DNA from 2 places in the Pseudomonas sp. ADAK2 TE3594 genome. Region 1 is predicted to be linked to the other one. Evidence: riboswitches for the same ligand, from Rfam matches in the RefSeq annotation. Region 1 holds a riboswitch; the other holds the start of a gene.
The links. Region 1 has a riboswitch for cobalamin ahead of cobW (cobalamin biosynthesis protein CobW). Riboswitches for the same ligand answer to the same signal wherever they lie in the genome.
Positions count from the first base shown of each region.

Region 2: another riboswitch for cobalamin. It lies ahead of cobO (cob(I)yrinic acid a,c-diamide adenosyltransferase); the one in region 1 lies ahead of cobW (cobalamin biosynthesis protein CobW).

Region 1 is NZ_JBRJGV010000001.1:3,244,516-3,256,280, forward strand. It holds gene AB7M22_RS14250 (vWA domain-containing protein) at 1-168, opposite strand, end outside; gene AB7M22_RS14255 (ATP-binding protein) at 288-1,292, opposite strand; gene cobN (cobaltochelatase subunit CobN) at 1,447-5,322, opposite strand; gene cobW (cobalamin biosynthesis protein CobW) at 5,326-6,399, opposite strand; cobalamin riboswitch at 6,501-6,714, opposite strand; cobalamin riboswitch at 6,977-7,204, shown strand; gene AB7M22_RS14270 (CbtB domain-containing protein) at 7,326-7,532, shown strand; gene AB7M22_RS14275 (CbtA family protein) at 7,544-8,251, shown strand; gene AB7M22_RS14280 (cobalamin biosynthesis protein) at 8,248-8,661, shown strand; gene cobM (precorrin-4 C(11)-methyltransferase) at 8,744-9,490, shown strand; gene nfuA (Fe-S biogenesis protein NfuA) at 9,656-10,240, opposite strand; gene AB7M22_RS14295 (fatty acid cis/trans isomerase) at 10,492-11,765, opposite strand, start outside.
Region 2 is NZ_JBRJGV010000001.1:1,073,314-1,085,078, reverse strand. It holds gene cobU (bifunctional adenosylcobinamide kinase/adenosylcobinamide-phosphate guanylyltransferase) at 1-507, opposite strand, end outside; gene AB7M22_RS04875 (cobyric acid synthase) at 655-2,127, opposite strand; gene cobD (threonine-phosphate decarboxylase CobD) at 2,124-3,116, opposite strand; gene cbiB (adenosylcobinamide-phosphate synthase CbiB) at 3,109-4,017, opposite strand; gene bluB (5,6-dimethylbenzimidazole synthase) at 4,014-4,664, opposite strand; gene AB7M22_RS04855 (cobyrinate a,c-diamide synthase) at 4,661-6,061, opposite strand; gene cobO (cob(I)yrinic acid a,c-diamide adenosyltransferase) at 6,072-6,683, opposite strand; cobalamin riboswitch at 6,763-6,996, opposite strand; gene AB7M22_RS04845 (hypothetical protein) at 7,151-7,747, shown strand; gene AB7M22_RS04840 (PQQ-dependent sugar dehydrogenase) at 7,816-9,129, shown strand; gene AB7M22_RS04835 (C40 family peptidase) at 9,303-9,839, opposite strand; gene AB7M22_RS04830 (C40 family peptidase) at 10,005-10,643, opposite strand; gene hda (DnaA regulatory inactivator Hda) at 10,871-11,575, opposite strand.

The DNA.
Region 1 (11,765 bases):
ATAGGCATCGTCGAACAGTTGCGCCAGCAGGCCCTTGGCATCGCTCAACGCCTGATGACGCCGGGTCGAGGCCGAAGCATCGACGATCACCAGCCATAATTCATGAGGACTGCGGGTGCGCAGATGAAACAGCACATCATCGCGTTGACGCGGTCGGCCATTGAGCAACGTGCCGGGCCAATTGATTGACCCACTACGGGCCGCGTGACGCTTGCCCTGCCTGCCGCCACCCAGCCGTCCCGCGCGGGGTCTGGCATTCGCCCCCGCGTCCGATCGAGGGCGAATGCCTAGGGCTTTTTTGGCCAGCTCGGCACTTCACGTCGTGCGCCGACCGGCAGCGCCTGGGCGGGCATTTCGCCCCACTGGCCCTGACCTTCGCTCGGGTTGGGGTTCTGATTGGAGGGCTGTGCTGCGGGGGCTTGGTGCGACATCGGTGGCGAGTGTTCGCGACGACGATGGCGCAAGGCAAACTCGGCGACCGCGTCGATATCGTCCTCGCTGATCGCGTTCGCGCCCCGCCATGCCGCGTGAGCCCGGGCCGCGCGCAACCAGACCAGATCGGCTCGCAGGCCATCGACGCCAGCGGCAAAGCAGCGCTCGGTGATCTGCGCCAGTGCGGTATCGTCCAGAGGAATGCTCGCCAGTGCCGAGCGCGCCTTTTGGCAACGCTCGCGCAGTGCGTGTTGCTGGCTTTCCCATTCGGCGCAGAACCCTTGCGGGTCGCTGTCGAAATCCAGTCGACGACGGATGATCTGACCGCGCTCGGCGGGTGCGGTGTGGCCACTGAGGGCGACGTTCAGGCCAAAGCGGTCGAGCAATTGCGGACGCAGCTCGCCCTCTTCCGGGTTCATGGTGCCGATCAGCACAAACTTCGCCGAATGCCGATGGGAAATCCCGTCGCGCTCGATCAGGTTGGTGCCGCTGGCGGCCACGTCGAGCAGCAAGTCCACGAGGTGATCGGGCAGCAGATTGACTTCATCGACATACAACACACCGCCGTCGGCCTTGGCCAGTACGCCGGGGGAAAACTGTGCGCGCCCCTCGCTCAGGGCCGCGTCGAGATCGAGGGTGCCCACCAGCCGTTCTTCGGTGGCACCCAGGGGCAAGGTGACGAATTGACCGCTGGCCAACAGGTCCGCCAGGCCACGGGCCAGGGTGGATTTGGCCATGCCCCGTGGACCTTCGATCAGCACGCCACCGATTTTCGGATCGATGGCGGTCAGGTACAGCGCGAGCTTCAAATCATCGGCGCCGACCACGGCGGAGAGCGGGAAATGGGGGGTGTCGGTCATTATTAAATCTCGGTCATGGTCGGTGGCAGGCACACCTTGTACCTGTGGGAGCGTGGCTTGCCCGCGAAGGCGTCCGCTCAGTCGAAATCAATGTTGATTGTGAGGGCCTCTTCGCGGGCAAGCCACGCTCCCACAGGTTAGCGGTGCCACAGATTTACCCGTCTTCTTCTATGTCCAGCAACAAATTCTCCAGCGCCTCGCGGTACTCGCCCGGCTCTTTCCACATCCCCCGCTGCTGCGCCTCGAGCATGCGCTCGGTCATATCGCGCAAGGCATGGGGGTTATGTTCGCGGACAAACTCCCGGGTCGCCGGATCGAGCAAATAAGCGTCCGCCAGCAACGCATATTGGTGATCGTCGATCAACTGCGTGGTGGCATCGAAAGCAAACAGGTTATCGACTGTCGCCGCCAGTTCAAACGCGCCTTTGTAGCCATGACGCTTGACCCCGTCGATCCATTTCGGATTGGCCGCACGGGAACGGATCACCCGGTTCAGCTCTTCCTTCAACGTGCGGATTTTCGGCAAGTCCGGCTGACTGTGATCGCCGTGATAACTGGCCGCCGCTTCACCGCTGAGACTTTCGACAGCCGCCAGCATGCCACCCTGGAACTGGTAATAGTCGTTGGAATCGAGCAAGTCGTGCTCACGGTTGTCCTGGTTTTGCAGCACTGCCTGCACCTGACTCAGACGCTGGGCGAATTGTTCGCGGGCGGCGGTGCCTTCATCGGAGCCGCCGTAAGCGTAGCCGCCCCAGTTCAGGTAAACCTCGGCCAGGTCTTCGCGGCTTTGCCACAAGCGACCGTCGATGGCGCCCTGCACGCCTGCTCCGTAAGCACCCGGTTTGGCCCCGAAGATGCGCCAGCCGGCCTGCCGCCGCGCCGCTTCTTCATCCAGCCCGGATTCCAGCAGCGCTTGCCGCTCGGCGCGGACCTTGGCCGCCAACGGGTTGAGATCATCCGGTTCATCCAGCGCGGCGACCGCTTGCACGGCGGCGTCAAATAGCCGGATCAGGTTGGCAAAGGCATCACGGAAGAATCCGGAGACGCGCAAGGTCACATCCACCCGTGGACGGTCCAGCAAACTCAACGGCAGAATCTCGAAGTCGTCGACCCGTTGACTGCCAGTCGCCCACACCGGACGCACGCCCATCAGCGCCATGGCCTGGGCGATGTCATCGCCGCCGGTGCGCATGGTCGCGGTGCCCCAAACCGACAAGCCGAGCTGACGCAGGTGATCGCCGTGGTCTTGCAAGTGCCGCTCAAGAATCAGGTTCGCAGACTGGAAGCCGATGCGCCACGCGGTGGTGGTCGGCAGGTTGCGCACATCCACCGAATAGAAATTGCGCCCGGTGGGCAGCACGTCCAGACGGCCGCGACTCGGTGCGCCACTCGGCCCGGCCGGGACGAATCGACCGTTGAGGGCGTCCAGCAGGCCGCGCATTTCCGCCGGGCCGCAGGCGTCCAGACGTGGGGCAACGACTTCGCGCAGGCTGTCGATGATGGCGCTCACTTCCGACCAATCACCCTCCTGTGAGAGCGGGCCTTTGTGGTGAGGGGGTTCACCCCCGTTGGGTTGCGAAGCGGCCCCAAAAAATGGGACTGCTGCGCAGTCCAACGGGGGCAAGCCCCCTCGCCACAAGGTTTGAGGCGTGCTCAGTGCCTGCGAGATCAGTTGAGCGGCGAACAGCTCAAGACGTTCACGGGTATCGCCCGCCGTGCGCCAGACTTCATCGCTGATCGACAACAAGGCATCCGGTCGAGGACCGTCCCAAGCCTCGGCCAGCGCGCAATCCAGCGGATCAAACCCCAACACAAACGCCTTGGCCAGCGCCCGCAACAAACTCGATTGCGCCCCACGACCGTCGCCGCGCGGAATACGCAGCAAGGCCAATAAGGTGTCGATGCGCAACCGCCCGACCGGCGACTCGCCAAACACGTGCAAGCCATCGCGGATCTGCGACTCCTTCAAGTCGCACAGGTACGTGTCCAGACGCGGCAACCAGATCGCCGCATCGGCATCGCTGTCGAGCTTCTCGTCCAGTTGCAGTTCGCGGTCAATGTGCGTGTCGCGCACCAATTGCAGGATGTCGCGCTGCAGTTCCCGGGCGCGGCGCGGATCGAGCAATTGCGCTTCGTAATATTCGTCGGCCAGCAGCTCGAGATTGCGCAGCGGGCCGTAGGTTTCGGCGCGGGTCAGCGGCGGCATCAGGTGATCGATGATCACGGCTTGCGTACGGCGTTTGGCCTGGGCGCCCTCGCCCGGGTCGTTGACGATGAACGGATAGATGTTCGGCAGCGGCCCGAGCAATGCATCCGGCCAGCAGTTTTCCGACAGCCCGACGCCCTTGCCCGGCAGCCATTCGAGGTTGCCGTGCTTGCCGACATGGATCACGCCGTGAGCGCCGTAGGTGTTGCGCAACCAGAAGTGGAACGCCAGATAACCGTGAGGCGGCACCAGGTCGGGGTCGTGATAGACCGCGCTCGGGTCAACCTGATAACCCCGGGCCGGTTGAATGCCGACGAAGGTCAGGCCGAAGCGCAAACCGGCAATCATCATTCGCCCGCCACGGAACATCGGATCGCTTTCGGGCGAGCCCCAACGTTCCAGAACTGCTTGGCGATTGGCCTCGGGCAGCGCGTTGAACATCAGGTAGTAGTCGTCCAGCGCGAGGCTTTGATGGCAGGGACGCTGGTCGAGGGTGTCGAGGTCATTGCTGACGCCGCCGAGCAATTGCTGGATCAGCGCGGTGCCGCTGTTTGGCAATTCAGCCGGCAACGGATAACCTTCGGCGTGCAGGGCACGAAGGATGTTCAATGCCGCAGCCGGAGTATCGAGGCCAACGCCGTTGCCGATGCGCCCATCGCGCGTCGGGTAGTTAGCGAGGATCAGGGCGATGCGTTTTTCGCCATTGGGCACTCGCGCCAGATCGATCCAGCGCCGCGCCAATTCGGCGACAAAATCCATGCGCTCAGGTTGCGGCCGGTAGCAGACCACGTCGGACTGGCTGCGCTCGCTGCGCCAGGCCAGGTCCTTGAAACTGATCGGCCGACTGATGATTCGCCCGTCCAGCTCCGGCAGTGCGATGTGCATCGCCAGGTCGCGGGGGCCGAGGCCTTGTTCGCTGGCGCGCCAACCGGGTTCATTGTCCTGGGCGCAGATCGCCTGGATCACCGGAATATTGCGGCGAAACGGTCGCAGGTGCGGTGCTTCGGGGCTGGATTGGGCGAAACCGGTGGTGTTGAGAATCACCCCTGCCTCGACTTCATCCAGCAAGTCCTCGACCACCGTCAGGCAGCCGGGCTCTTTCAAACTGGCCAGCGCAATCGGCAATGGGTTCAACCCCGCCGCCTGCAAACGCTGGCAGAAAATATCGATGAAACCGGTGTTCGCCGCCTGCAAATGCGAGCGGTAAAACAGCACCGCCGCCACCGGCTGATCAGCTTGCCAGTCGGCTTGCCAATCGCTCAACTCAGCGGGGCTTTTGTGCGGGTGGTAGATCGCGGTGCGTGGCAGGGTTTGCGGCTCGGACCATGAGTAGTCGCGATCCAGCCAGCGATTGGCGAGGCAGCGAAACAGGTCGAGCGCGTTGGCCATGCCGCCCTGACGCAAGAAGTGCCAGAGCCGGTCGCGGTCTTGCGCGGTTACGGTGCTCAGGTCACTGAGCTCCGGGTCCGGGCGATCATCCCCCGGCACCAGAATCAGCTGCACGCCGCGCTCGGACAATTCCACCAGACGCTCAATGCCATAACGCCAATAGGCGATGCCGCCGTGCAGCGAGATCAGAATCACTTTGGCGTGGCGCAGCACTTCGTCGACGTAGAGATCGACCGAGGCGTGATTCTGCACTTGCATCGGGTTGGCCAGGCGCACGCTCGGGTAATCGTCGGGCAACTGCTGCGCCGCTTCGGCGAGCAACGCCAGGCTGGAATCGCCGCTGCACAGGATCACCAGCTCGGCGGGGGTTTGTCCAAGGTCGGCAATGTTGTCATCCGACACGAAACCGCCGGGCTGGGTCCTGAGCAGGTGCATGGTTTAAACGCTGAGCGCAGCGCGCAATTGCGCTTCGAGCGCAGCGGCGTCCAGATCCTGACCGATCAACACGAGACGCGTGGTGCGCGCTTCTTCAGCGCCCCACTGACGGTCGAAGTGCTTGTCGAAACGCGTGCCCACGCCCTGGATCAGCAGGCGCATCGGTTTGTTCGGCACCGCTGCAAAACCTTTCACCCGAAGGATGCCGTGCTGGACCACCAATTGAGTCAGCGCATCCATCAGCAGGCTTTCGTCGGCTTGTGGCAGCTCGATCGAGATGGAATCGAATGCGTCGTGGTCATGCTCATCGTGGTGGCCGTCTTCACCTTCGTGGTGATGATCGTGATGGCTGTGGCGGCTGTCGATGTGTTCTTCAGAACCGGCGCCGAGGCCGATCAGCACGTCCAGTGGCAGACGACCGCTGCTGGCTTCGATGACTTTCACCGCTGGCGGCAGTTCTTCAGCGACTTCCAGGCGCACACGGGCCAGGTCTTCAGCGCTGATCAGGTCAGCCTTGTTGAGGATCACCAGGTCGGCGCTGGCCAGTTGGTCGGCGAACAGCTCGTGCAGCGGCGATTCGTGGTCCAGGTTCGGGTCGAGTTTGCGCTGGGCATCGACCTGATCCGGGAACGCAGCGAAAGTGCCAGCAGCGACGGCCGGGCTGTCGACCACGGTGATCACCGCGTCAACCGTGCAGGCGCTACGGATTTCTGGCCATTGGAAGGCTTGAACCAACGGTTTTGGCAGGGCCAGGCCCGACGTTTCGATGAGGATGTGGTCGAGGTCGCCGCGACGAGCGACCAGTTCGCGCATCACCGGGAAGAATTCTTCCTGAACCGTGCAGCACAGGCAGCCGTTGGCCAGTTCGTAAACGCGGCCGTTGGCTTCTTCTTCGGTGCAACCGATCGAGCACTGCTTGAGGATCTCGCCGTCGATGCCCAGCTCGCCGAACTCGTTGACGATCACTGCGATGCGACGGCCCTGGGCGTTGTCGAGCATGTGGCGCAGCAAGGTGGTTTTGCCCGAGCCGAGGAAGCCGGTAACGATGGTGACAGGGAGTTTGGCCAGTGTTTTCATCGGATGCCCTTTGGCAAGGTGGCGGGCATACGGGACGACAATCGCTGCGGCAGGTGTGCGCGCGCAAGAGTTCCGCCACCGGATCACCCCGCCCGGTTGTAGTGAGAATCTGTGTCGAGGCAGGTCTCCTGGCTGACGGTGTGCCAATCGTTCGACTGGCGTTTGCTGCGCCTTCCCGCGAACCTGATGGACCAGGGTTTGCAGTGGCGTGGCAGCGAACATCACCGTTCACAGTTGCGGGGGCAGCCGCGGCATCGACCGCGTTCCCTTCTTAGCTTCGGCAGACGCCGAAGAACCTCGAAAGCGCAAGGCTACGCATCGTGTGGGGGCGGGTCAATGTCCGTGCAGAGATCTGTGGTGACTCACAGGACGCCTTCGCGGGCAAGCCTCGCTCCTACAGGAATAGTGTCGATGATGATCGTTCTCACGCTCTGCGTGGGAATGCCTCAACGGACGCTCCGCGTTCGGCTGTGAAAGGGACGCGGAGCGTCCCGGGCTGCATTCCCACGCAGAGCGTGGAACGATCAACTCAAACGAGAACCCATGCCAATTGACGCCCAACCCCCGCCCATGCTCTCCTACACGCCTTGTTACGGGTGCCCTTCACAGGGTGAAACGGGAAACCGGTGAATCATGTGCTTTACTCTAAAGCCATGTCAGTCCGGTGCTGCCCCCGCAACGGTAAGCGAGTGAAGCGTCAGATCCACTGTGCCCGTCATACGGCATGGGAAGGTGATGCTTGCAGGTTTCGGCGCAAGCCCTGCCCCTCGCGAGCCCGGAGACCGGCCCGCAACACAAAGTGACTCTTACGTTCACTGAATAACAAACCCGCGGTGGGCGGGCGCTGTTCGAAATCTCTGCGTGCCCCGGCGTGCGGAGGTTTTCATGCGCTCTATTCACCCGCTGACAGACCAGAGGGAAGCGCCATGTCGATCATCAGCAGCACCGGCAGCAACACCGATAAAAAGAGCACGATCAGCACCACCACAACCCTGAGCCAACGCCTGACCGCCGCTTTTTGTGCGTCGATCCTTGGCGCCAGCCTTGTGTATTTCGCCGGTTTCTCGCACATCGAAGCGGTGCACAACGCCGCGCACGATACTCGTCACAGTTCCGCCTTTCCGTGCCATTGAGACCTGCTGACATGATCAAGCGTATTGCGCAAACCGCAGGTTTCACCGGGCTGCTGGCCGCCCTGCTATTGACCCTGCTGCAAAGCTTCTGGGTTGCACCGCTGATTTTGCAGGCCGAGACCTACGAAAAATCCGAGCCGGCCGCTGTTGAAATCCACGAGCACGCCGCGGGTGCTGTCACCGCTCATACCCACGATGCCGAAGCCTGGGAGCCGGAAGACGGCTGGCAGCGCGTGCTGTCGACCACCGGCGGCAATCTGGTGGTGGCGGTCGGTTTCGCCCTGATGCTCGCGGGCCTCTACACCTTGCGCGCTCCACGCCGTACCTCTCAGGGCCTGCTCTGGGGTCTGGCCGGTTATGCGACGTTCGTGCTGGCGCCAACCCTCGGCCTGCCACCTGAGCTGCCAGGCACTGCCGCTGCGGATCTGGCGCAACGGCAGATCTGGTGGATTGGCACTGCCGCCTCCACCGCTGTCGGCATCGCGTTGATCGTGTTCAGCCGCCACTGGCTGATGAAGATCCTCGGCGTGGCGATTCTGGCCGTCCCGCACGTCATCGGCGCGCCACAACCGGAAGTGCACTCCATGCTGGCTCCAGAAGCCCTGGAAGCGCAGTTCAAAATCGCTTCGCAGCTGACCAACATGGCGTTCTGGCTGGCCCTGGGCCTGATCAGCGCCTGGTTGTTCCGCCGCAAAAGCGATGGCCAATACTGCGCATGACTGACGTCAGCGCAGCGCCGACCCTGGTGGTCGGCCTGGGCTGCCAGCGCGGCTGCCCCGTCAGCACGCTGCGGGCGCTGCTTGATCAGGCATTACAGGCCCATCAAATCGAGCTCCGTGAGATCAAGGCCCTGGCCAGTATCGACCTGAAGCGCGAAGAACCCGCCCTGATCGAACTGGCCGAACAGCTGGCATTGCCGTTGATGTATTTCAGCAGCGAACAATTGGCCGGTTATGAACCGCAACTCAGCCACCACTCGGACATCGCGTTCGAACGCACCGGTTGTTACGGCGTAGCGGAAAGTGCCGCGCTGGCACTGGCCGAACAATTGGCTCAGGCACCGGCAAAGTTGCTGATTCCACGACAAAAATACGCCCAGGCCACCCTCGCATTGGCCAGCGCCGCGTAAAATCCTCGATAATCCCCGCCTTCGATCATGAGCAATCTTCATCTGAAGCGTGCCCATACCCTTTTTCTGACAGGAAACGACGATGACCGTCTACTTCATTGGCGCAGGCCCCGGCGACCCGGAATTGATCACCGTCAAAGGCCAGCGGCTAATTCGTAGCTGCCCGGTCATCATCTATGCAGGCTCCCTGGTCCCCGCCGCCGTGCTGGAAGGCCACCGGGCCGAACAGGTGGTCAACAGCGCCGAACTGCACCTGGAACAGATCATCGAGCTGATGAAAACCGCCCATGCCAACGGCCAGGACGTGGCCCGGGTGCATTCCGGTGATCCGAGCCTGTATGGCGCGATTGGCGAGCAGATTCGTTACCTGCGTGAACTCGACATCCCTTTCGAAATCATTCCCGGCGTCACCGCCACCGCCGCCTGCGCGGCGCTTTTGGGTGCGGAACTGACCTTGCCGGACGTGTCACAGAGCGTGATTCTGACCCGCTACGCCGACAAGACCGCCATGCCAGCCGGTGAAGAGCTCGGTAGTCTGGCGCAGCATGGGGCGACCATGGCGATCCACCTCGGGGTCAATCATCTGGAGAAGATCCTCGCCCAATTGCTGCCGCACTACGGCGCCGACTGTCCGATCGCGGTGATCCACCGGGCGACCTGGCCGGATCAGGATTGGGTGGTGGGGACGCTGGCGGATATTGCCGGGAAGGTTCAAGCCAAGGGATTTCGCCGCACGGCGCTGATTCTGGTGGGTCGGGTGTTGGGTAGCGATCACTTCAGTGAATCGTCGTTGTATCGCGCGGGGCATGCGCATTTGTATCGCCCATAGGACGCCATCGCGGGCAAGCCCGCTCCCACAGGTTTTGAGTCGGCCACAGTATTGCGGTCAACACAAAATCTTGTGGGAGCGGGCTTGCCCGCGAAGGGGCCATTGAATTCGACCCACAAAAAACGGCGCTCACGGGGCGCCGTTTTTCATTTTGCAGCGAACACCTTAGTAGTAGGCGTTTTCTTTCTGCGTGTGGTCGGTCACGTCGCGAACGCCCTTGAGCTCGGGAATACGCTCGAGCAAGGTGCGCTCGATACCTTCGCGCAGGGTGACGTCTGCCTGGCCGCAGCCTTGGCAACCGCCGCCGAATTTCAGCACGGCAATGCCGTCTTCAACCACATCGATCAGGCTGACCTGACCGCCGTGGCTGGCCAGCCCCGGGTTGATCTCGGTTTGCAGGTAGTAGTTGATGCGCTCGTTGACCGGGCTGTCAGCGTTGACCATCGGTACTTTGGCGTTTGGCGCCTTGATGGTCAGTTGACCGCCCATGCGGTCGGTGGCGTAGTCGACTACCGCATCGTCCAGAAATGCTTCGCTGAACGAGTCGATGTAAGCGGTGAAGCTTTTGAGCCCCAGCGCCGTGTCTTCAGGTTTTTCTTCGCCCGGCTTGCAGTAGGCAATGCAGGTTTCGGCGTACTGGGTGCCAGGCTGGGTGATAAAGACGCGGATGCCGATACCCGGGGTGTTCTGCTTGGAAAGCAGATCAGCCAGGTAATCGTGGGCGGCGTCGGTAATGGTAATAGCGGTCATGGAAACTCCTCGCAGGCTTGGACGCAGTTTACGCCAATCATCGCGCCGGACAAAGTCCTAGTATTTTTGTCGGGAAAGTGTGCCTGTCGATGAACATCTGATCACCGTCGCCCCCTGTAGGAGCGAAGCTTGCTCGCGAAAGCGGTCTGACATTCAGCATAGATGTCGACTGTTGGACCGCTTTCGCGAGCAAGCTTCTCGCTCCTACAGGGGTTCAGCCAGGGTTCGGGGGTGCGTGTTCAGGCTCTCAATCAAAGATTCTCGTAGCGGTTCATGTCCAGCACACCCTCTTCCACCGGGTCGGTGTCGTGGATGTAGCGGCTCAGATCATGGAAATACTGCCAGAACTGCGGATGACTGCGACGAATGCCCCAGCGTTCGACGATTTTCTCGAAACTGGCGGCGTCCCTGGCGTTTTCCATCGCGTCGACGAACGCGGGCACTTGCCCGGCCGGGATGTTGAACATGAAGTTCGGGTAGCTGCTGAGTACACCCGGATAAATCGTCAACGTATCGAGCCCCGGCTGATAACGCAGCGATTCACCGAGCAGGAACGCCACGTTGCTGTGGGCCCGGTTGCGCAGCAGGCTATAAACCTCGCGTTTGCCGCTTTGAGTCTCGATGCGCAACATCGTGGCTTCCGGCAACTGTTCGATGACTTTCAAACCGGCGGCCGGGCGCGAAGTCAGGCGGCTCAAGGCTTGTTCGGCGTTCTGCAACGCCAGATCGATGTTCGGCCGCGAGCAATAAGCGCCATCGCAGCGGTTGATCGGGTCAGGCTTGGCATTGAGTTCGCCGTACCGGGCCAGCAACTGCAGGGCGAAATCGCGTTTCGGGTCCTTTTCGTCCAGTATCAGCGCCGTGGGTTTGTCGTTGTCGATGTCCTCGTAATCCAGCCACATCTTGAACTTGCCGCTGTTCTGATACCAATCGTCGAGGAAGCCGTCCCGCGAGTCGGCAGGCATCAAGCGCAGGAAGTTCTGCTCGGCACCATTGCGGATCAGGTCGAAGTACAGCCTGGTCTGGGCTTGATGGGACACGTTGCCAAATACATCGAAGTTGACTGCCAACTGGTAATACGTGCGCTCCAGCAACGGAAAATCGAACAGCCAAATGGTTTGCGGGACGTCACCGATCAGGCCTTTGTTCACCGAGGCGCTGTCGAAATGCCGGAAAATACTCAGCAAAGCGTTGTCATTGCCGGCCCACAGGGTCGACCAGCTCGGTGCCGGCAGGTCGGCGTAGCTGTCCCGGCGTAAGGCTTCGTATTCGTTGCGTTTGTCGCGGTAGTCGTGCCACAGGCTCAGGACACTGCCGACGTCATCGTTCTGCCCCGGCATCGCCAGCAACGGCGTGGCCTGGCCACGATAATTCGGGTCGGTAATGTAGAGGTCATGCTCCGGGGCCTGGAACAGCGCCCAGAAGTTGTCGCGAATCACGTCGGTGGCGACCTGGCCGCGGCAGACCGGGCCGCGAATAAAGGTGCGCACGAAATATTCGGCGTTATCGAGCATGAACTGGTAAC
Region 2 (11,765 bases), 2.2 Mb from region 1:
GGGCAGGCCGGCAACGGTCAGTACGACTCGCTGACAGCGCTCGGCCAAGGCTTGATGCAGCCAACCGGCTTCATCGACATAGCGGCGAGTCAATTCGCCCAGCGGTACGACACCCATCCCGGTCTCGTTGCTGACAAAAATGATTTCACCCGTCAATGACGCCAGGCAGTCCAGCAGAGCTTCGCGCTCGGCCGACAAGCGCTCGGCATCGTCGAGCATCAGCAGATTGGTCAGCCACAACGTCAGGCAATCCACCAGCAAGCAACGATCGGCACTGGCGGTTTCGCGCAGCACGCGGGCCAGTTCCAGCGGTTCTTCAATCAACGCCCACTCGGCCGGACGGCGGGCGCGGTGATGGGCCACCCGCTCGTTCATTTCGCCATCTTGAGATTGGCTGGTGGCGATGTAGGTGGCTATATAAGTGACTTGGAGCTGACTGTCTGTCGCCAGCTTTTCAGCCAGGCGGCTTTTGCCGGATCGAGCGCCGCCGAGGATCAGTTGCAGCATGGTTTATTCCTTAAAATGTGCGGTGTCGGGGCGGGCCTCTTCGCGGGCAAGCCTCGCTCCTACGGATTAGCGTCGAATCGTAATAATGTGAACGACACAAAACCTGTAGGAGCGAGGCTTGCCCGCGAAGGCGCCCTCAAAACCACCTCAAAAACCACAGAGCTCACGCAACAGCGAGGTATCCAGATGCTTCTCCACCAAATCCGCCAATCGCTCGATATCGCGCTCGCGCAAGGCGTGGTAATCCACTTCCTGCACATCCTGCAACCCGGCCCAGCGCAACAGCGCACTGCACGCCGCCGGTGACTCGAACAGGCCATGCAGATACGTGCCGAAAATCTGCCCATCGACACTTTGCGCGCCATCGCAGCGACCATCGTCGAGCTGCACCGCAGCATTTTCCAGCGCCGGCCCGGTGGTCACGCCGGCATGAATTTCATAGCCACTGACCTGCGCATCTTCCAGTGCCAGGCGCCCACGCACATTGCGCAACTGCTTCTCTTCTTCGAGCTGCGTTTCGAACGCCAGCAAGCCCAAGCCGGCACTGGAACCCGGCGCGCCTTCAAGGCCCAGCGGGTCGTGCACCTGCTCGCCGAGCATTTGCAGACCGCCGCAAATCCCCAGCACTTTTCCGCCATAGCGCAAGTGCCGCGAGATCGCCGTGTCCCAACCGTTGGCCCGCAAGTACGCGAGGTCACTGCGCACGCTTTTCGAGCCGGGAAGAATGATCAGGTCGGCTGGCGGAATCGCCTGGCCGGGTCCGATGAATTGCAGGTCCACTTGCGGATGCAGACGAAGCGGATCGAAATCGGTGTGGTTGCTGATACGCGGCAGTACCGGCACTACCACTTTCAATACTTGATCGGCCTTGTCGGTCTGACGCTGATCGAGACCGTCCTCGGCCTCAAGATGCAGGTCCATCACATACGGCAAAACGCCGATCACCGGCTTGCCGGTGCGCTCCTCCAGCCAATCGAGGCCTGGTTGCAGCAAGGTGATGTCGCCGCGAAAACGGTTGATGATGAAGCCTTTGACCCTTGCCTGCTCGCTGGGCGACAGCAGCTCCAGCGTGCCGACCAAATGCGCGAAAACTCCACCGCGATTGATGTCGGCAATCAGTACGACCGGGCAGTCCACCGCCTCGGCAAACCCCATGTTGGCGATGTCGCCGGCGCGCAGGTTGATCTCTGCCGGCGAACCTGCCCCTTCGACCATCACCACCGGATACGCCGCACTCAAACGCTCATGAGAGGCCAGCACCGCTTGCATGGCGATGACTTTGTAGTCGTGATAGGCGACGGCATTCATGGTGGTAACCGCGCGACCATGAATGATCACTTGGGCGCCAGTATCGCTATTGGGTTTGAGCAGCACCGGGTTCATATCGGTGTGCGGTTCAAGGTTGGCAGCCTGGGCCTGCACCGCTTGAGCGCGACCGATCTCGCCACCGTCAGCAGTCACCGCGCTGTTGAGAGCCATGTTCTGCGGCTTGAACGGCACGACACTCACGCCCTGGCGCGTTACCCAGCGACACAGCGCCGTCACCAGCGTGCTTTTACCGGCGTCCGATGTAGTGCCCTGCACCATCAAAGTCGCGCCCTGCACCTTCAATGTAGTCATTGCGCTTCCTTAACGTAGGCTTCAAGCGCTTGCTCAAGACGCAGCCAATCCGCCTCATCGGCGGGCAAGCCAAACCGCACGCTGCTGTTGTGGGTGAACAACCGCAGCAGAATGCCGCGCCGGGCCATGAATTCATGCAGCGCTTCGGCGCACTCGGTGATCAGCCATTGGAACAATGCACAGCCGCCCTGAGGTTTGAAACCGTACTGTTCAAGCAGCAACGCCAGACGCTCGCCGGCCTCGTCAGTACGAATGCGCTGTCGGGTGTGCCCGTCCGTATCCGTCAGGCACGCCTGACCCAGCACTCGGGTCGGACCGCTGACCGCCCAAGGTCCGACCTGTTCGGCCAGCAGCTTGAGCAACTTGCGCTCGGCCAGCACAAACCCCAGTCGCACACCGGCCAGGCCGAAGAACTTGCCGAAGGAGCGCAGTACGATCAAGCCGATCTGATTGGCGAACGGCGCCAGACTCAAATGCGGGGTGTTGTCCATGAACGCCTCGTCCACCACCAGCCAGCCACCGCGCTGGGCCAGCCGCGAATGCCAGTCCAGCAGACGAGCCGGAGTCAGGCTCAACCCCGTGGGATTGTTCGGGTTGACCACCACCAGCACATCGAGGCTGTCGAGAAAGAAATCGACTTCCGACTCCAGCACTTCACGCACGATGTACCCGTTGCGACGCCAGGCTTCGGCGTGTTCGGCGTAACACGGCGACAGCACGCCGACCTTGCCGGCCCGACGCAAACGCGGCAGCAACTGGATCGCCATTTGCGACCCGGCCACCGGCAACACTTGAGCCGCACCGTAATAGTTGCAGGCAGCCTGCTCCAGACCGTCATCGGTTTCCGGCAACCGCGCCCAGGCCCGCAGCGGGATGTCCGGGACCGGGAATGGCCAGGGCGCGAGGCCACTGGACAGGTCGAGCCAATCGGCTTCGGCAATGCCGTATTCAAGCGCCGCCTTGCGCAAGCGGCCACCGTGCTCAAGCATAGAATTCAGCCCCCACGCAGAGAATCAGCAGCCATAACCATACCCCGCGCTGGACCAATTGCCAGCCACGGTCGATGGAATCGGCATCCGCCGGCACGCCTTCGCCCAACTGCGGACGCTGATGCAGCTCACCGTGATAAATCGCCGCCCCACCCAACTCGACGCCCAGCGCGCCAGCACCGGCGGCCATCACCGGCCCGGCATTCGGGCTGTCCCAGGTCGGGCCCTGGGTACGCCAGCACTTCAGCGCCAGTCGGGTTTTGCCCAGCAGCGCGTAGGTCAACGCCACCAGACGTGCGGGAATGTAATTGAGAACATCATCGATCTTCGCCGCGGCCCAACCGAAACGCTCGAAGCGTTCGTTGCGATAACCCCACATCGCATCCAGGGTGTTGCTCAGACGATAAAGCACCACGCCGGGTGCACCGGCCACGGCAAACCAGAACAGCGCGGCGAACACCGCATCGCTGCCGTTCTCCAGCACCGACTCGGTGGCGGCGCGGGCGACTTCGGTTTCATCCAGTTCGCTGGTCTGACGGCTGACCAGATAACCAACGCGTTTGCGCGCCTCGATCAGATCATCACTGCGCAGGGCCTTGGCCACCGGTTCGACGTGTTCACCAAGGCTGCGCATGCCGAGGGCGCAATAGAGCACGAGAATCTCGACAATCCAACCGACATAAGGCGCCCAGGAAAGCGCGGTGGCCAGCAAGGTCAGCGGCACGACCGCCATCACCCAGGCCGTAACCCCGTGACTGCGCCAGCCACGGCCACCGGAGTTGAAACGTTGCTCGATGCGATCGGCAACACGACCGAACGCCACCAGCGGATGCCAGCGTTTGGGTTCACCCAGCAGCGCATCCAGCGCGACCGCGGCGACACTCAACAACGCCACACTCATTGACTCACTCCCCAATAATTTTCATACAGCAACTCACTGAGTGGACGCGCCTGCGCCCAACCTTCGAGTACCAACATCGGCGCCGGATAGAATTCCTTGACCGGCCCCAGGCAAAGAACGGCCAAAGGCTTGGCCCCGCTCGGTAAACCCAGCAAGTCCGCCAGCGCTTGCGGTTCGAACAGAGACACCCAGCCCATGCCCAGGCCTTCGGCGCGGGACGCCAGCCAAAGATTCTGGATGGCGCAAGACAGCGAGGCCATGTCCATTTCCGGCAACGTACGACGGCCGAAGATATGCCGCTCACGATCATCCATCAGCGCGGCGACCAGCACCTCGGCGCAGTCGTTGATGCCTTCGACCTTGAGCTTCATGAATTCGTCGGAGCGCTCGCCGAGGGCTTCGGCGGTGCGGATGCGTTCTTCTTCCACCAGCTGCTGAATCTTGCCGCGCAGTGCCCGGTCGCTGATGCGGATGAAACGCCAGGGCTGCATCAGGCCGACACTCGGGGCCTGATGCGCGGCTTCGAGCAGACGACGAAGTAACTCGGGCTCGACTGTGCCGCCGCTGAAGTGACGCATGTCGCGGCGTTCGGCGATGGCTCGGTAGACGGCTGCGCGCTCGGCTTCGGAAAATGCGTTTTCCGTCATGGCCTCTTCGCGAGCAGGCTCGCTCCCACAGTGGACCGTGTTTCTTCAGGCAACACACTCTCTAATGTGGGAGTGGGCTTGCCCGCGATGGCGGTGTCAAGGTCAGGCACAAACAGCGCGGCAATCGCCGATGGATTGGACGGGAAATAAAAGTGCACATAGGAAGCCGTCATCCGCCCCTCACGATAAACCGCCTCCGCCCCTCGCCCGCCATTGGGGCTCAAACCTCGAGCAATCGGCTCAAGCCCGGTGCTGGTCAGCGAGTGGTGATACGTGTGCCCACGCAGCAAACCTTCCGGCAATTCGACCGCCTGCAAGGCCAACGCGGCAAGACGCTTCTGCATCACCGCATCACCGGCCAGCAAGCCAACCAGTTCAGCGCGAGTGCCCTCGACATCGGTCAAGGAATCCAGCAGATACAGCATGCCGCCACACTCGGCCAGCAACGGTTTACCCGCCGCGTGGTGAGCGCGGATCGCGTTCAGCATCGGCGTGTTTTGTGACAACGCCACATGGTGCAATTCGGGGTAACCGCCCGGCAGATAGAGGCTGTCTGCCTCCGGCAACCCGCTGTCGCGGATCGGCGAGAAAAAAGACAATTCGGCGCCCATGGCCCGCAGCAAATCCAGGCTCGCGCCGTAGGTAAACGCGAAAGCTTCATCGCGGGCCACGGCAATCCGTACACCGGCCAGCAACGGTTCGGCCGCGATCATTTCAGGCGCGGCGAATTCCACGGCCGGCGGCAGCGCCACATCGCAACTGCTGGCCAGTGACTCGGCGGCCGCATCGAGGCGCAGATCGAGATCATTCAGCTCGCTGGCCTGAACCAGGCCAAGATGTCGACTCGGCAATTCGATCCCGGTCTCCCGGGACAACGCACCGTACCAGCGCAAGCCTTCAGTCAGGCTGCCTTCGAGCAACTGCGCATGCCGCACAGTGCCGACCCGGTTGGCCAGCACACCGGCAAAAGGCAAATCCGGCTGATAACGCGCAAGGCCCAGGGCCAGCGCGCCAAACGTCTGCGCCATCGCGGTGCCGTCGATCACGCCAAGCACCGGCACACCGAAGTGCCGCGCCAGGTCGGCGCTGGACGGCGTACCGTCGAACAGCCCCATGACGCCTTCGATGAGGATCAGATCGGCTTCGCCAGCGGCCTCCCACAACAGACGCCGACTTTCTTGCTCGCCGACCATCCACATGTCGAGTTGATAGACCGGTGCACCGCTGGCGCGCTCGAGAATCATCGGGTCGAGAAAGTCCGGGCCGCATTTGAACACGCGAACCTTGCGCCCCTGATTGCGATGCAAACGGGCCAGCGCGGCAGTGACGGTGGTCTTGCCCTGACCGGAGGCCGGCGCGGCGATCAGTACCGCCGGGCATTGACGATGGCTATTCATAAAGTGCAGTTCACAGCTCGACGCCTTTTTGCGCTTTGATTCCGGCCTGGAAGGCGTGCTTGATCATGCCCATTTCTGTGACGGTGTCGGCCAGCTCGATCATCTCTGGCTTGGCGCCACGACCGGTGACCACCACATGTTGCATCGGCGGACGGGCCTGCAAGTCGCTGAGCACCTGATCGAGATCGAGGTAGCCGTGCTTGAGGGCGATGTTCAACTCATCAAGCACCACGAGGCCAATGGCCGGATCACGCAGCAATTCGCGGGACACCGCCCAGGCGGCTTCGGCGGCGGCGATGTCGCGTTGGCGGTCCTGGGTTTCCCAAGTGAAGCCCTCGCCCATCACATGAAAACGCACCTGCTCCGGGAAGCGCCGGAAGAACAGCTCCTCGCCGGTGCTGGTGCGCCCCTTGATGAACTGCACGACGCCGCACTGCATACCGTGGCCCATGGCCCGCGCAAGCATGCCGAACGCCGAGCTGCTTTTGCCTTTGCCATTGCCAGTCAGCACCAGCAGCAGGCCGCATTCATTCGGGGAGTTGGCGATGCGTTCGTCGATCACCGCTTTTTTGCGCAGCATGCGCGCCAGATGGCGTTCGTCACGATCGGGGGTATCAGTCATGGGAGCTCTCCGTTGAGGCTGGATAACGGCGGGCAGGCACAAGAATAGACGGCAAGAAGCCTGGCATCGCCCGCCGTGATGCCGTTGGATGAATCAGGCCGGTCTCCGGGCTCATGAGCGGCGTTTTGCCTGACTGCGCGCCTTCCCATGTTGACATCAACACAGTGGCTCAAGGCGCAGTTTTCACTCATTTACCGTTGCGGGGGCAGCGCCGGGATCGTGACGCTTCGTCGCTTGACGATAGTCACTCACCGGCTTCCCTGTTTCACTCTGTCGGCCACCGCCACAGAGCACCTGAAACAAGCCGCGAAGGTTAGAGGGTTGGGGGTGGAGCGTCAATTGAAGACAAAGCGCGGGCGAGCGATATACTGCCGCCGATCAAATTTCTGACACCCAACTTGCACCACACTGTCAGCAGTGATATCAAAGCGCCACAACCCAACATCACAATTACAAGGGTGAGCAACATGCAAGGCATGATCATCAGCAATCCGAAGCTGGAATTCCTGCGACCGGTGCTGGAACGCTGGTTTGACTGTATCGACCGCTACAACGCTGTACGCGGCGATAACGACACACCTTATTGGTACGACGAAAAAGCCAACCTCGGCCTGCTCTCCGCCGCAGCCTGGATGGCAGAAATGGTCACCTTGCAACAAACGCCGACGCGCAAGCAGAACGAAGAAGGCGAACGCAACGGCCGCGCCGACCTGTTTATCGCCACTCCCGAAGCCACCGCCGAACAACGCGCCTACCTTCAAGCCACTCAACGCTGGCCGCGGGTCAACAGCCTGAACCTGACTCAGGCGCTGCAGGACATCACCAGCGAGGCCAAGAGGATCAGCTACGCCAGCGACCTGAAACTCGGTTGCCTGTTCGTTGCGCCGCAAAAAGCTCAGCAGAGCGCTACACCGGAAGAACTCCAGGACATGCTCGACGACCTGCAAAAGGAACCCAGCTGCGCCGTGGCCTGGTATTTCCCGTACGCCTATCGCAAGTTGCGCAATGAAGCCGGCAACTACCATCCAGGGATCGCCGTATTGTTCAAGGAAGCCCGCGGCTGACGGGTTGAACCATCGAACGTCTACGCTTCTCTATGATTACGTCAATGCATTCATAGGGAAGATCAGTAATGCGCAAACCCCATCTCGTTTTCATCATCGCGCTCGCCGGAGGGCTCGCCGCCTGTGGTGAAACCTCCAGCCTGCAAGTCTCGGACGGCACCGGACCGTCGCCCAAGCTGCCGGAACCGAATAAAACCCTGATCCCGACGGTGAACATCGCCCCGGCAATCGGCTGGCCTGAAGGCAAGAAACCCGTCGCCGCGGCAGGGACTCAAGTGGCGGCGTTTGCCGAAGGCCTCGATCATCCGCGCTGGCTCTACGTATTACCCAACGGCGATGTGCTGGTGGCCGAAACCAACGCGCCGCCCAAACCCGATGATGGCCAAGGCATTCGCGGCTGGGTCATGGGCAAAGTCATGGGCCGCGCCGGTGCCGGCGTCCCCAGCCCGAACCGCATCACCCTGCTGCGGGACAAGGACCACGACGGCGTCGCCGAAACCCGCATGGTATTCCTGGAAAACCTCAATTCGCCCTTCGGCATGACCCTGGTCGGCAATGACCTGTACGTCGCCGACACTGATCGCCTGCTGCGTTTCCACTATGAAAACGGTGAAACGGCGATCAAGTCGCAGCCGATCAAGGTGGTCGACCTGCCGGGCGGTACGCTGAATCATCACTGGACCAAAAACGTCATCGCCAGCAAGGATGGCAGCAAGCTGTACGTCACCGTGGGCTCGAATAGCAACGTCGGTGAAAACGGCATGGATCAGGAGGAAGGCCGCGCGGCGATCTGGGAAGTGGATCGCGCCACCGGCAATCATCGGATCTTCGCCTCGGGGATTCGTAATCCAAACGGTCTGGCCTGGGAGCCTCAGAGCGGCGCACTGTGGACCGCCGTCAACGAGCGTGACGAAATCGGCAGCGACCTCGTGCCGGACTACATCACCTCAGTGAAGGACGGCGGGTTCTACGGCTGGCCTTACAGCTATTACGGCCAACACGTCGACATTCGCGTCGAGCCGCAAAAACCCGATCTGGTGGCCAAGGCCATCGCCCCGGACTATGCGGTGGGGCCACATACCGCGTCACTGGGCCTGACATTTGCCGAAGGCAGCAAACTGCCCGCGCCGTTCACTCAAGGTGTATTCATCGGCCAGCATGGCTCGTGGAACCGCAAGCCACACAGTGGCTACAAAGTGATTTTCGTGCCGTTCAGCGCCGGCAAACCGACCGGGCAACCGGTGGATGTGCTCACTGGCTTCCTCAACGACGAGGAAAAAGCCATGGGCCGGCCGGTGGGCGTGGTGATCGATCAGCAAGGAGGCTTGCTGGTGGCGGATGATGTCGGGAACAAGGTGTGGCGCGTTTCAGCAGCCAAGTAATCAGCTCTGACCGTAGGAGCGAGGCTTGCCCGCGAAGGCGGCAGCACAGTCAACATTGATATCGACTGACACACCGCTTTCGCGGGCAAGCCTCGCTCCTACAGTTTTTGCACAGCGTCAACCTGTCGCCCAGCGCGAGTCATCCTTCAAGCGAGCGATCATGACAACTTCCGCTACGGATTATGTGCCAAGTGCTCAGGTTGCAAGACGCGCTTGGCGCTCAGGTAGGCTTTCTGCCAGTAAGCCTTGGACAAGCTGTCCAGCTTGACCGTGCCGCCCGTGGCTGGCGCGTGGACGAAGCGGCCTTCGCCGACGTAGATCCCGGCGTGGCTGACCTGGGAACCACCATTGGTGGCGAAGAAAATCAAGTCACCGGTTTGCAGGCCTTCCTTGCCGACACTAGGAGCCTGCATGCCGATCATCTCGCGGGTGGAGCGCGGCAAGGAAATGCCGGCGACATCGCGATAGACGTAACCGATCAGACCGCTGCAATCGAACCCGGAATCCGGTGTGTTGCCGCCCCAGCGATAAGGCGTTCCCACCAGACCCAGCGCGCGAAACAGTACGTCTTCTGCCGCAGGGGAAAAGGCTTGGGAAGGACCGAAAACAATCGGAGCGCGGACCACCGGCGCAGGTGGCGGTGTGCGGCTGGCGCAGGCGCTGAGCAGCGCTGCGAAGAACATGAGTGCGAGGCGGGCCGACATCGTCATAAACAGAACATCCTGATCTGGCTGCGGCTTTTTCCACCGAAAGGGCAGAAAAGAAAACCGCCTGCGCAGAACGCAGGCGGTTTGCCATCAATATTAGATCAGGATTCTAGCGGCTACGCGGCAAACTTCAAGTAAGACTTTAAGTTCGCCTTACAAACTGTCCGCTTACTTGCGTGCCGTGACGATAGCCGGGGCCGTAGTCGGCGCCATCGCGAGTGCGCGCTTGGCTTCGATGAAGGTCTTGCTCCAGTAGCTGTCGCCCAGGCTATCGATCCGCACACCACCGCTTTTGCGGCTGCTGGAGTGGATGAACTGGTTATCACCCAGATAGATCCCGGCGTGACTGACACGACCGCGACGGCCATTGGTGGCGAAGAACAGCAGGTCACCCGGCTTGAGGGCGCTGCGAGCAACCAGAGGAGCGTCAACGTTGATCATTTCGCGAGTGGAGCGCGGCAGGTTCATGCCGGCCTCTTCACGAAACAGATAACCGATGAAGCCGCTGCAGTCGAAACCGGCCTCGGAGGTGCCACCGAAACGGTAACGGGTACCGATCAGGGACATGCCACGTTCGAGGATGCTGTCGGCCAGAACCGGAAGCTGGTACGACTTGCCGCCGGCGAAGTCTGCCAGTTCTTTATCGGTGGCCAGCTCTTCCTGGAAAAGAACGGAAGAAGACTGAGCGGTAACTGAATTTGAAACCTGCTGTTTTGGCTCTTGCTGGGACACTGGAGAGTGAGCAGCGCAACCGAACAACAGGGTGACGAGTGCGAGAGGCACGAGGGGTGCGAAGCGATTTAGCATGGGCACGACCGTGGCTGATAGTTTCTAAAGAAGCCGCGACTATGCCCGCTATCAACCTCATTTGCAAATTCAATCGATCTTTATGTGACTTATCAGTTTCTCGTTTACATCTAAGCGCTTAAGCCCATTTTGAACCTTTGCGCAGCCTGCCCTCTTGCAGGAAAGCGGATTTGTTGACGCCTGGAATATGCCGGAACCCGCGTAAAACCTGGGTTTGATCAGGTCTTTTACCAACCAAGGGTTTCTTTCAGGAACGGGATTGTCAGCTTGCGCTGGGCTTGAAGGGAGGCCTGATCGAGGCGTTCAAGCAGCTCGAAAAGTGCACTCATGCTGCGGGTACCGCGAGTCAAAATAAAATGCCCGACTTCGTCCGTCAGGTGCAGGCCGCGACGGGATGCGCGCAACTGCAAGGCACGCAATTTGTCTTCGTCAGAGAGTGGCCGCATCTGGAAGATGAGTGCCAGTGTCAGCCGCGACTTGAGGTCTGCCAGCTTCACCGGCAGTTCGCGCGGGGATGTCGAGGCGGCGATCAGCAGACGCCGGCCGCTGTCACGCAGACGATTGAACAGATGGAACAGCGCCTCTTCCCAATCCGCCTTGCCAGCGACCGCCTGCAGATCGTCCAGGCAGACCAGTTCGTATTGTTCGAGGTTGTCGAGGATTTCGATGCCACGGTCCAACAACTCGGCCAACGGCAGGTACACCGCCGGCTCCCCCAGTTGTTCGAAGCGCAGACACGCCGCCTGCAACAAATGCGTGCGCCCTACCCCGTCCTTGCCCCAGAGGTAAATCAGGCTTTCCGTCCAGCCGGCGTCGGCTTCGCAGAGCCGCTCGACATAGCCGAGTGCAGCGGCATTGGCGCCTGGGTAGTAATTGATAAAGGTAGCGTCATCACGCAGACGCACACCTAGGGGCAGCTGAATCGGTTTCATGCTGACTGAACAGTTCCAAAGGAACCGTTAGTGGCCTCTGTGTAAAGTTTGCGAAGTTTATACCCGTGAGGCTGACCGCACAATGCGACAGACCACAAGCAAAATCAAAGGTTTGCGTTAACCAGGTTCTTTGGCGGCGCATGTGACAGCCACACGAGGGATACGGGCAAACCTGGCACGAAACCAGACT